One region of the Sphingopyxis sp. QXT-31 genome, then DNA from elsewhere that is predicted to be linked to it. Evidence: predicted binding sites of a transcription regulator. Region 1 holds the regulator's gene; the other holds the start of a gene.
The links. The regulator LexA, encoded in region 1, represses DNA repair genes until DNA is damaged. The targets are predictions, from matches to a motif close to GTTCCNCNCTTGTTCT.
Positions count from the first base shown of each region.

Region 2: the regulator LexA is predicted to act here: its motif matches at 3,118-3,133, upstream of BWQ93_RS15475 (ImuA family protein).

Region 1 covers NZ_CP019449.1:1,589,180-1,594,785, reverse strand. The annotation lists gene BWQ93_RS07750 (ComEC/Rec2 family competence protein) at 1-1,929, shown strand, start outside; gene lexA (transcriptional repressor LexA) at 1,883-2,566, opposite strand; gene BWQ93_RS07740 (molybdopterin molybdotransferase MoeA) at 2,632-3,822, opposite strand; gene moaC (cyclic pyranopterin monophosphate synthase MoaC) at 3,819-4,292, opposite strand; gene BWQ93_RS07730 (alpha/beta hydrolase) at 4,490-5,506, shown strand; gene trpC (indole-3-glycerol phosphate synthase TrpC) at 5,551-5,606, opposite strand, start outside.
Region 2 covers NZ_CP019449.1:3,222,308-3,227,913, forward strand. The annotation lists gene BWQ93_RS15465 (error-prone DNA polymerase) at 1-594, opposite strand, end outside; gene BWQ93_RS15470 (DUF6504 family protein) at 591-2,408, opposite strand; gene BWQ93_RS15475 (ImuA family protein) at 2,317-3,099, opposite strand; gene BWQ93_RS15480 (retropepsin-like aspartic protease family protein) at 3,230-3,850, shown strand; gene BWQ93_RS15485 (DUF1810 domain-containing protein) at 3,847-4,281, opposite strand; gene BWQ93_RS15490 (SOS response-associated peptidase) at 4,278-4,895, opposite strand; gene BWQ93_RS15495 (SOS response-associated peptidase family protein) at 5,047-5,463, shown strand; gene BWQ93_RS15500 (alpha-ketoglutarate-dependent dioxygenase AlkB) at 5,475-5,606, shown strand, end outside.

The DNA.
Region 1 (5,606 bases):
GGACTGCTCGCCGGGTGGCAGCGGCGCGCGGGGCGGATGCTGGTCCTCGGCAGCGCGGTCGCGGCGGCGGGGATGCTGCTGATCTGGGGCCGCGCGCTGTGGGTCGAAGCGCCGGTGCTCGCGGCGCCCGTGGTGACGCAATTTTCAGGGGTGGTCGAGAGTGTCGAGCCGCTACCGGCGAAGGGCCAGGTGCGGCTGATCCTGCGTCCGCACGGCCGCCCCGACCTGCCGCCGCGGGTGCGGCTGACCGCCGACGGGGTGCAAGGCGACGGGATCGCGCCGGGCGAGGCGGTCGGGCTGCGCGTGCGGCTGATGCCGCCGCCGGCGGCGAGCCTGCCCGGCGGCTATGATTTTGCCCAGCGCGCCTGGTTCGATCGGCTGGGCGCGGTAGGAACCGTGATGGGCGAGATACGCCGTGCGCCGGGGGCGGGACAGGGCGAGCAGACGCTGCGCGCGCGGCTGAGCAGCCATATCCATAAGCAGATCGACGGATCGCCGGGCGGCATCGCCGCGGCGCTGGTCGCGGGCGACCGCGGCGCGATCGACCCCGCCGACGAGGAAGCGATGCGACGGAGCGGGCTCGCGCATCTGCTGTCGATCAGCGGGCTGCATGTGACGGCCGTGGTCACATTTGCGATGCTGCTCGCGATGCGGCTGTTGGGCTTGAGCCGTCGGCTCGCGCTCGGCGGTTATTTGCTGCCGCTCGCTGCTGCCTGCGCGGCGTTGGTGGGGGGCGGTTATACCTTGCTCGCGGGAGCCGAGGTGCCGACCTTGCGTTCGTTTATCGCGGCGCTGCTGGTGCTGGTGGCGATCCTGCTCGGGCGTGAGGCGCTGACCTTGCGGCTGGTCGCGGCGGGGGCGCTGATCGTGCTGCTGTGGCGGCCCGAGGCGCTGGCGGGGCCGAGCTTCCAGCTGAGCTTCGCGGCGATCACTGCGATCGTCGCGCTGCACGAGGGGCGCTGGATGCAGCGGTTCATGGCGCGGCGCGAGGAGGGCTGGCCGCGGCGGCTGGGGCGCGGGATCGTGGGGCTGGTGATCACCGGGCTGGTGGTCGAGGTCGCGCTGGCGCCGATCGCGCTGTTCCACTTCCACAAGGCGGGACTTTACGGCGCGCTCGCCAATGTCGTCGCGATCCCGCTGACCACTTTCGTGATCATGCCCGCCGAGGCGCTGGCCTTGCTGTTCGACGCTGTGGGGCTCGGTGCGCCCTTCTGGTGGGTAGCCGAGCAGGCGCTGAAGCTGCTGATCTGGCTGGCGCACAGCGTCGCCGATGCACCGGGGGCGGTCGCGACGCTGCCGGTGTTTCCGCCCTGGGGCTTCGGGCTCGCGGTGTTTGGGGGGCTGTGGCTGCTGTTGTGGCAGACCGGCTGGCGGCGCTGGGGCGCGGTGCCGTTGCTCGCGGGCATGGCGGTGCTCTTCGTCCAGCCGCGCCCCGACCTGCTGGTGACGAGCGACGGCAAGCATGTCGCGGCGGCGCTTCCCGATGGCAGCTATGCGCTGCTGCGTGACCGCGCGGGCGATTATGTGCGCGATTCGGTGGCCGAGGCGGCGGGGATCGACGCGCCGCTGGGGGCGCTCGCCGAGCTCGACCATGTGATATGCAACCGCGACTTCTGCCGCTGGACGCAGCGTGGGCGGACGATCCTCGCGGCGCGCGGGCGCGACCGGATCGAGGGGAGCGAGATGGCCGCGGCGTGCGCGGCGGCCGATGTCGTGATCAGCGATCGCTGGCTGCCGCGCGAATGCGTCGGGCGCTGGCTGACGATCGACCGCGACAGTCTGGGGCAGACCGGCGGGCTCGCGCTTTATCTGGGCGAACCGCCGCGCGCAGCGGCCAGTCTACGTGCGGGCGACGAACATCCGTGGCGCCGCCCGCCGCAGGTCAGTGGTAACGACGAAGCAATCCCGACAATTTCCCCTGCACCATGACGCGCTCGGCCTCGTAGCGCTGCGGCTCATAGGCGCTGTTCGCGGGGTCGAGGCGGATCATCTTGCCCTCGCGGCGGAAATATTTGAGCGTCGCGTCCTGTCCGTCGACGAGCGCGACGACGATGTCGCCCTCGCGCGCGGTGCTGACCTTCTGGATCAGCGCATAGTCGCCGTCGAAGATGCCCGCCTCGACCATCGAGTCGCCCGAGACCTCGAGCGCATAATGTTCGCCCGCGCCGAGCAGCGCGGCGGGGACAGCGAGATTATTATGCTCTTCGAACGCCTCGATCGGCACGCCGGCGGCGATCTTGCCGTGCAGCGGGACCTCGACGATGTCGTTTGCGGCGATCGGGCGTATGGCGGGGGCGGGCTTGCGCAGGGGCACGACATTGTCGCTATCGCCCCGCACAGGAGCCTTGCCACCTTCGGGAAGCTTGACCACTTCCAGTGCGCGGGCACGATTGGGGAGCCGGCGCAGGAAACCGCGCTCCTCCAATGCGCTGATGAGGCGGTGAATTCCCGACTTGGACTTGAGACCCAGCGCTTCCTTCATCTCCTCGAACGAGGGCGAGATGCCACTCGCGTCGAGCTTTTGCTGGATGAAGTGGAGCAGTTCATGCTGCTTGGCGGTCAACATCGGGCGTTCTCCATGATGCCGGTTTCGGACATAAGGAGAACGATAATGGAACAGATGCGAACTTGTCAAGCGATGTCGATATAGGCGGCCATGTTTCCGGCGGCGCGCGGTGCGGCGTCGATCTCGCGCAGGACGAGCGCGGTCGCGGCAGCGAGCGGGAAAGTGCGGCCGCTGTCCTGACTTTCGAAGACCGCGAGGCCGCCGTCCTGGAGCCGCGCGCGCAGATAGTCGCGACGCTTGCCCCCGGGGCCGAGGGCGGCGAGCAGCGGCGCGTGGCGGATATCGGGGAGCGGCGCGGCGGCGCCCGCGAGATGGCGGACGAGCGGGATCAGGAAGAGCGTCGCGGTGACGAAGGCCGACGACGGGTTGCCCGGCAGGCCGAGCAGCAGCGCGTCGCCGAGCGTTCCGGCGATCAGCGGCTTGCCGGGGCGCATCGCGATCTTCCAGAAATCGAGCGTGCCGCCGGCATCGTCGAGCGCGCCGCGGACATGGTCGTGGTCGCCGACCGAGGCGCCGCCGATGGTGACGATGACGTCGTGACGTCGCGCCAAATCCTTCAGAACCTTGGATAAAGTATCGCGGTCGTCGCGGATGTGGAGCGGCAGGCCGACGACTGCGGGCTCGGCAGTGAGCATCGCGCCGAGCATCGTGCCGTTGCTGTCGGGGATCTGGCCGGGGGCGAGCGCGCGGCCCGGCTGGACCAGTTCGTCGCCGGTGGTGAGGATCGCGACGCGCGGGCGGCCCCCGACGACAAGCTGTGCTCCGCCGCCCATGATCGCGGCGGCGATCGCACCGGGGGTCAGGCGGCTGCCCGCGGCGACGAGCGTCGCGCCGTTGGCAAAATCGCTCGCGCGGTCGCGGACATGCTGGCCGGAGAGCGTCGGGCCGGGGTCCGTCAGCGTCAGCGTGGTGCCCTGGACCGCGACATCTTCCTGGATGAGGATGGTATCGGCGCCCTCGGGCAGCGGCGCGCCGGTGAAGATGCGCACCGCTTCGCCGGGCCCGAGCGGCGCGGCGGCGATGGCGCCTGCGGCGACTTCCCCGGCGACGGCCCAGGGGCCGGGCAGGTCGGCGTGGCGGATCGCATAACCGTCCATCGCCGAGAGCGGCGCGGCGGGCTGGTCGCGTCGCGCGACGACGTCTTCTGAAAGATAGCGGCCAAGCGCTTCGGAAAAAGCGACTTTTTCCGGTGCGAGCGGCGCGCGAAGCGCGAGCAGGCGCGCTTGGGCTTCCTCGACCGGGAGCAGCTTGCTCATGCTGCGGACCAGTTGCCCGAGCGGCCGCCGCTTTTTTCGAGCAGGCGGATGTCGCCGATCACCATCGCACGATCGAGCGCCTTGGCCATGTCGTAGAGCGTGAGCAAAGCGACCGAGGCGGCGGTGAGCGCCTCCATCTCGACCCCGGTGGGACCGGTGGTCGCGGCGGTGGCAGTGACCGCGATCCCGTCGCCCAGCCATTCGAAGCCGACGCCGACCTTGCTCAGCGCGAGCGGGTGGCAGAGCGGGATGAGGTCCGACGTGCGCTTGGCGGCCATGATGCCCGCGATACGCGCGGTCGAGAGGACGTCGCCCTTGGGCGCGTTGCCGCTGCGGATCGCTTCGAGCGCTTCGGGCGACATGGTGATGCGCCCGGCGGCGACGGCGCGGCGCTGCGTCGCGGGCTTGGCGCCGACATCGACCATATGCGCGGCGCCGCTGTCGTCGAGATGAGTCGGTTTGAGCGTCATGCCGGGGAGCGAAGCAAGGCGGGGAGCGAAAGGCAAGGGGAATGGATGCACGTGGCCCCGCGGCAACCTCCTCGCCTTCATCCACACTATTGGACCCACATGCTTGTGGAGAAATCGCAGACGGCCGTTGCCCGGGCATCCGCAACGAGGATAGTCTCGACCGTGCGACCAGCGGTTTGCGCCTTTCGAAACAGGAGATGAGTTTGTCACGCTTGCGCTTCGTCATTCCCTCGCTCCTGATTGCGAGCTGTCTGACCGGACCGGCTGGTGCGCAGGCGGGCAAGACCGGCGGGGTGCCCGCCAGGATCGACATTCCGAAAGTCGAAAAGGAGGGCGTGTGGCAACCGACAGCCGACGGCATACAGGTGCCGCTATGGCCTGCGCACGTCCCGCTCGCAAAGCCGGATACCGGCGATCATCCCGAAGCAACCGGCAATGGCTCCCCCCTGGTCGGCGGCAGGCCGTGGCATTGGGCCAGCTATGTCACGCGGCCGACGATGACGATCTATCGGCCGAAAGGGCGCAATAGAGGCACGACGATGCTGGTGTTGCCAGGCGGCGGATTCCACGCAGTGGCGACCGATCTGGAAGGCACCGAGATTTGCGAGTGGGTCGTTCGGCAGGGTATGACCTGCGCCCTGCTGAAATACCGGACGCCGCAAGTGTGGCCGAAGGAAAAGGGGAAACAGCAGCGACCGAAGATCCTCCTGGGTCTGGAAGACGCCCAGCGCGCGATGGGGCTGTTGCGGGAGCGGGCCGCGACCTACGGCGTCGAGCCGAACAAGATCGGCGTCATCGGTTTTTCGGCTGGCGCGTATCTCGCGGCGAATATGAGCAACACCGAGGAGCGCACCTATCCGCCGGCCGACGCGGCAGACGGCCAATCCCCGCGGCCCGACTTTGCCATCATCGCCTATACCGCGCGCATGCTGGATAACAGCAAGGGGGGGAACAGCCTGGAACTACAACCATGGGTCGAGATCAGCGCGAAGGCGCCGCCGACGTTGATCATCCACGCCATGGACGATCCCGTCGACGATATCCGGCAGGCGATGGCCTATGCGCTGGCCCTGAACGACGCGGGGGTGCCGGTCGATATGCGTCTGTACGCGAAGGGCGGTCACGCCTTCGGGATGCGGCCGACCGCCGATCCGATCACCACCGAATGGCCAGGGCAGGTCGAGCAATGGCTGCATAGCCTCGGGATGTTTTGATGCGGGATCTGCGCCGGAGGCTGACTGCCGGCTGACCGCCCTAATCAGCTGCGGTCCTGCAGCAACGCCTTCGTCGCTGCGGTCACGTCGGCCTGCCGCA
Region 2 (5,606 bases), 1.6 Mb from region 1:
GGTCAGCACATCCTGCAGCGGCCGGCGCTCGGGGGCATGATAGAGAATGTCTCCGCACGCCACACAGCGTATGCGCGCTTCGCGGGCTAGCGCGTCGAGCGCGCGCAGCCGCGCGAAATCGCCGGGGCGCCGCCGGAGCGCAAGCGCCAGATAGGCATCGCTGCCGAAAACATCCCGCAGTTCGCCAAGGTCGAAGCGCGTCCGCTCGCCGGCGGCATCGGGAAGCAGGATGGCAACCAGCCCTTCGGCCCATGCCGCGACATCGGTCCAGTCGAGCCAGCAATTGCCTTTCCCGCCGCGCGCCTTGCCTAGCGTCAGCAGCCGGGTCAGCCGTGACCAGGCGGCGCGATCCTTGGGATAGAGCAAGAGCGAACGGCCGTCGCGAAGATCGATCCGCGATCCCGGGATGAGCCGGACTCCCGTCGCCTCCTGCCCCGAGAGACCGCGGACCATGCCGGCGACGCTGCCGCGGTCGCAGAGCCCGAGCGCCGAATGACCGAGCAAAGCCGCCGCTGCGAACATCTCCTCGGGCGCCGAAGCCCCCCGCAGGAAGGAGAAATGGCTGGTCGTCTGGAGCTCGACATAGGTCGTCATCCGAACACGCCGTGCATGTACCAGCTCAAATCGCCGGTATTTCCCTCTTGTGCGTCGCCGCGGCGGAACAGCCAGAAGCGCTCGCCGCTCTCCGCCTCCACCCGGAAATAGTCGCGGACCGCCCACATCTCGCCCGCGCGCCGCCACCATTCGCCATGGATGCGTTCGGGTCCGTCGCCCGCGACGACGCGGTAGCTCCGCCCGCGCCACGCGAAGCGGCGCGGCGGATGGTCGGGGAGCAGCGCGACGACGCCCGACAGGGCCTCGGGCCGCGCGAGCATACGGATGGGCCGGACCCAGGCCGGCCAGCCGTCCGGCGTTGCGAGCGGGCCGGCACGGCCGATCGCGCGCTCGGGCACGTCGCTTTCGATAGCCGAGAGGCGAAACAGCGCTGCCTCGCCCGCGCGGCCCGCAAGCTGGTCGACGAGCGGCGCAATATCGGGCGTCCGCGGCTCGTCCGTGAGCCCCGCGCCGATCGCCTCGGGCGTCAGCGCATCGACCTGCGGCGCGGCGAGCGCCATCGCCTCGATCCCTAGCCCGGGCTCGATCCGGTCGATGCGGAGCTTGAAGAGGCGTAGCAGATGCTTAGTGTCGCGCGTCGCCCGCGCCGTCCCGACCGCGACGCGCTGCTCGCGCGCATCGACGCGCTCGCAGCTGAGCACCGCCGTGCGCACGCCAAGGCCGCGTTCGTGCAGATCGGCGACAAGATCGCCGACGAGATCGGCGATCACCTGCTCGATTGCCTCGGCCGTCGCGATCGGCTCGACGAGCCGCCTCGATACGAAAGGCATCTCGAACGGCACGACGGGCACGATTGGCTCGGGCACATGCCCGCGCGCCTGGTCGAGCCGCTCGACCGCGCCGCGCCCGAGCCGGCGCGCGAGCGGCCCGCGCGGCATGGGATAAAGGTCTACGATCCGCTCGATCCCGAAGCGCGCTGCCGCCGCCAGCGCCTCCGGCGCGAGCCGGAGCGCGCGAAGCGGCAACGGCGCAAGCGCCTCCCCTTCCTCCCTTTCCGGCAAAACCAAAGTCGCCGCGCCGCCAAAGCGCGCGAGCGCGTGCGCGGCGCCGGGGGTTCCGGCGATCGCGACGCGCGCGGTGAAACCGAGGCGGCGCAGGAACGACACAAGCCGCGAGGCGAAGCGCGCCTCGCCGCCGAAGAGGTGGGTGGTGCCGGTGAGGTCGAGCCAGAGCCCGTCGCTTCCCGACACCGCCGCAGTCGGCGTCCAGTGCCGAACCGCATGGAGAGCCAGGCGGTCAAGCCACGCCGCATCGGCCTCGGGAGCAGCATCGAGCACGTCCAGATCGGTCACGAGCGCTCGTGCATGCGCTGCCGCCAGGCCGGGCGCGAGGCCGAGATCGAGCGCCAGAGGGCAAGCGGCAGTGACGATATCGCGCTGGCCGGAGCGCGCGACGAGGATCGTCGGGCGGGCGCCCCACGGAATAGCTATCGGAAGCGCGCTGCCTGTCGCCGCGCTCCCGTCGTCGCTGCGTGCCATGCGAAAGACCGGCGCAGCCGCTTCGCTTCGCCGTCCCAGCTCGCGCATCGGCGGCCGCTGGTGTGCTGGCAGCGCATCGATAGCGGCCCGGTCGGGCCGTGCATGCGCCGAGTTTTCCTGGGCCCAGCGCGCGCCCGGTCGCCAGCCGCCGCCGCGCGGCACTGAACAGGCTCCGGGGTTATCGTCGATGGGCTCGGGCAAGCGCGGTTCGAGCCGCGCGAACTCAGGCGGCGTGCCCGAGCGCGAGATCGACGCCGCCCGCCGCAATCGCTCGATCGCGAGTTGCGGCAGGAAGAGCGAGGCGACCCTGGTCATCGCACGCCTCCAGTTCGAGGGAAAAAGGCGGCCCGCCGCGCTGGCGGACAAGCTCGACCGACCAGCGCCCGCGCCCGACGCCGGGCATCGTAAGCGGCGACGAGGCAAGGCTCCCGATCCGCCAGCGCGTGCAGGCCAGCGAGAGATCGGTGAGCGGGCATTGGCCGTAACGCCGGTAGCGGCGATAGAGCAGCATCGGCGTCTTGCCTTCGGAGGCCGCGAGCTGCAGCCGGCGCGTCGCGGTCTGGTCGGCCGCCTTCACTTCGGCCACCACGCAGGCGAGTGCCCCGTCGCGAAGCGCGTCCTCGCACATCGCAAGCAGTTCCTTGTCGGTCTTCCCCTGCGCATAAAGCACCCGCTCAGGCCCGAGCCCGGCCTGTTCAAGCCCGGGGGCATAAAGATCGAAGCGGGTCAGCGCCCAGAGCGCCGACAGGCCCGGCGCCGCGAAGCGCGCGGCGATCCCGGCAGCAAACAAGGTCGCCGCCGCGTCGTCGCTCCAGCTCGCAGAGGCGGCCGCAACCTCATGGAGGCCCGCGCCATCGAGCCCGCCGCCGCTGAGAAGATGGTCGAGCGGGCCAACGCCGAACGGCAGCACCGGCCCGCGTACTGACTGGGCGCGCGCCACCGCCTCGCGAAGCGATTGAAGCTCCTCGGCGCTTGGCCGGGGCTGCGTGAAAGGCGGTGCGGTCATATCCGGTTCGACTCAAATGTTCCCTATATGTTCTACCCTGTCGGAACGGACGTCAAGCGACCTGCGGCGGCCCACTGTGGATCATTCAGTGACGCGACACCTTCGCCGCTATAATCGGGCGGATAAATTCATGCCGATCACCACCGATCTTCCCTGGAACGAACTCGCGATCTACGCCGTCGGCGCCGCGCTGATTCTCGTCATCCTGTTCAAGATTCCCTATGTCGGCCGCGTCCTTCGCGCGCTTTTCTCCTTTGCGCTCCTCGCCTTCGGCATTTTCCTCGTGCTTCAGCAGGCGCCCTTCGATCCCAATCTGTCGCGAATCACCGCTAACCTCGGTCTCGACACGCAGGAGGTCGTCGGCAACGAGGTCCGCATTCCGATGAGCCGCGACGGGCATTTCTGGGCCGAGGTCGAACTCAATGGCACAAAGCGGCGAATGCTGGTCGACAGCGGCGCCACGGTCACCGCGCTGTCCGAGGCGACCGCTGCGGCCGGGGGCGTTAAGGCCGATGCGACGCTCGTGCCTCTGCTCATGAAAACCGCGAACGGCACCGTGCGCGCCGACGCGGGCACCGTCGACCGGCTCCGAATCGGCGGCATCGAGGCGCGAAAGCTGAAAATCGTCATTTCGCCGGGACTCGGCGACACCGACGTCCTCGGCATGAACTTCCTCTCGCAGCTGAAGTCTTGGCGCGTCGAAGGCCGGACATTGATCCTGACCCCCAAAGCTTCGGACCCGGCGGCCTAGCGATCGGCGGCGCGCGCCAATCGCGCCAGCGTCCGCTCGTCGCGGACCCCGCCGAACCAGCGATCGAGCGCCGCCGCGAACAAGGGGCGATCGCTCGCCGCCTCGAACAAGGTGAGCGACGAGCGCAGCTTCACCGCGTCGACCTCGCCGAAGACCGCGACGGGATCGCTCAGCGCGACATCCTGGAGCGCCGCGACGCATTCGGAATAGCGGGCACCGAGGAGCGGGTGCGCGAGATAGGCGCGGGCCTCACCCAGATCGGCGATCGCATAATGCTGCGCCATGGCGCTTCGCCCGAGCCCGGCGAGCTGCGGGAAGATGAACCACATCCAGTGCGAGCGCTTCTGGCCACGGCCGATCTCGCCGAGAGCCCGCGGATAAATCTCCGCCTGCGCCTCGACGAAGCGATCGAGCCCGTCATGGTCGCTCATAAGGCAAGCGCTCCCTGCGCCGGCGGTTTGCCATAGACCTGGCGAACCTCGAGGCTGCCTTCGGGAAGCCATTGCAGAATATCAGCCGCGGGCACGCGCGGATCGAGCCAGTCCGCCCAACGATCGCGCGGCAGCGGAATGATCTGGCGATGATGATAGGGTGCGATATCGGGACCGGCGTCCATCGTGAGCAGGCTGAAGGCTTCGCCGACAAAGGCATCGCGCCAGATCCCCGCCATGCAGAACCAGCGATGATCCTTCATCGTGAAGAGCCACTTATCGAGGCGCTTTTGCGATTTGTCGGTCGGATCGGTGAATTCATAGAAGCCGTCGCAGAGGACGAGGCAGCGCTGCGCGCCAAGATCGCGCCCTTCGGAGCGGATATTGTAGACGGGCTTGCTCCCTTGCCCCGGCCAGCTCCAGCGCCGGTTGACGAGCTCGCCGACCGCATCGCCGTCACTCGCCTTCACGATCGGGGCCATGTCGGTGATTCGCACATCCTCGCGCGCCGGGACGTTCGGCGCGCCCTCGGGCATCTTGATCTTGATCTGGAGGTCGTCGAAATCCTCGGCGATCGAGGCGATGTCGACTTCCAGCCTGTAATCATTGCACATTCGCAGAAGTTCCCTGGCCCTTGCGACTCATCTTCGTTCCCATTATGTTCCACGTATGGGAATAGCGCCAACCCCTTTCGATCCCGATGCCCCGGACGGCGGACGACGTGCGCTCATAAGGCGCAATCCCGAGGATGAAAATGAGGTCGAAATGGTCGAGGCGGTCTGGGGAAGCGATCCGCGTTTCTCGGACGGCGTCAATTTCCGCTTCGTCCGCTCCGAAGGCCGCGTCTTTCCGAAGCGCCGCTGCCTGATCCCGGCGTCTGAGTTCCGCATGGGCACCGGCGACCACAGGTACAGGGTCACGCTCGACAGCGGTAATTTCTTTTATCTTGCCGCCATCTGGGATCCCCCGCTTGCCGACTGGCCGCTCTCCTACCGGATCCTCACCATCCCGGCCGGCGCGGACGTGCTTCCCTACCAGACGCGGCACGGCGTTATCGTCGAGCGGCGCAACGTCATGCACTGGCTCGATGGCACGCAGCCCAACGAGGTGCTGTTCGAAGAGCCGCCGCGCCACACGTTTTTCGTCGAGCCTCTTCGCGCGCAAGCCGATCTGCCACTGTGACAACGCAAAGCTTGGATCGCACCATGCCCGGGTGCCAAGCCGATCTGTTCGGCACGTCGCTTCCTGCCGGTCTTAGCTACTGCAATGACTTCGTCGCTCCCGGTGAGGAGCAAAGTCTGATCGCCCTTGTCGAAGCGGCAAAT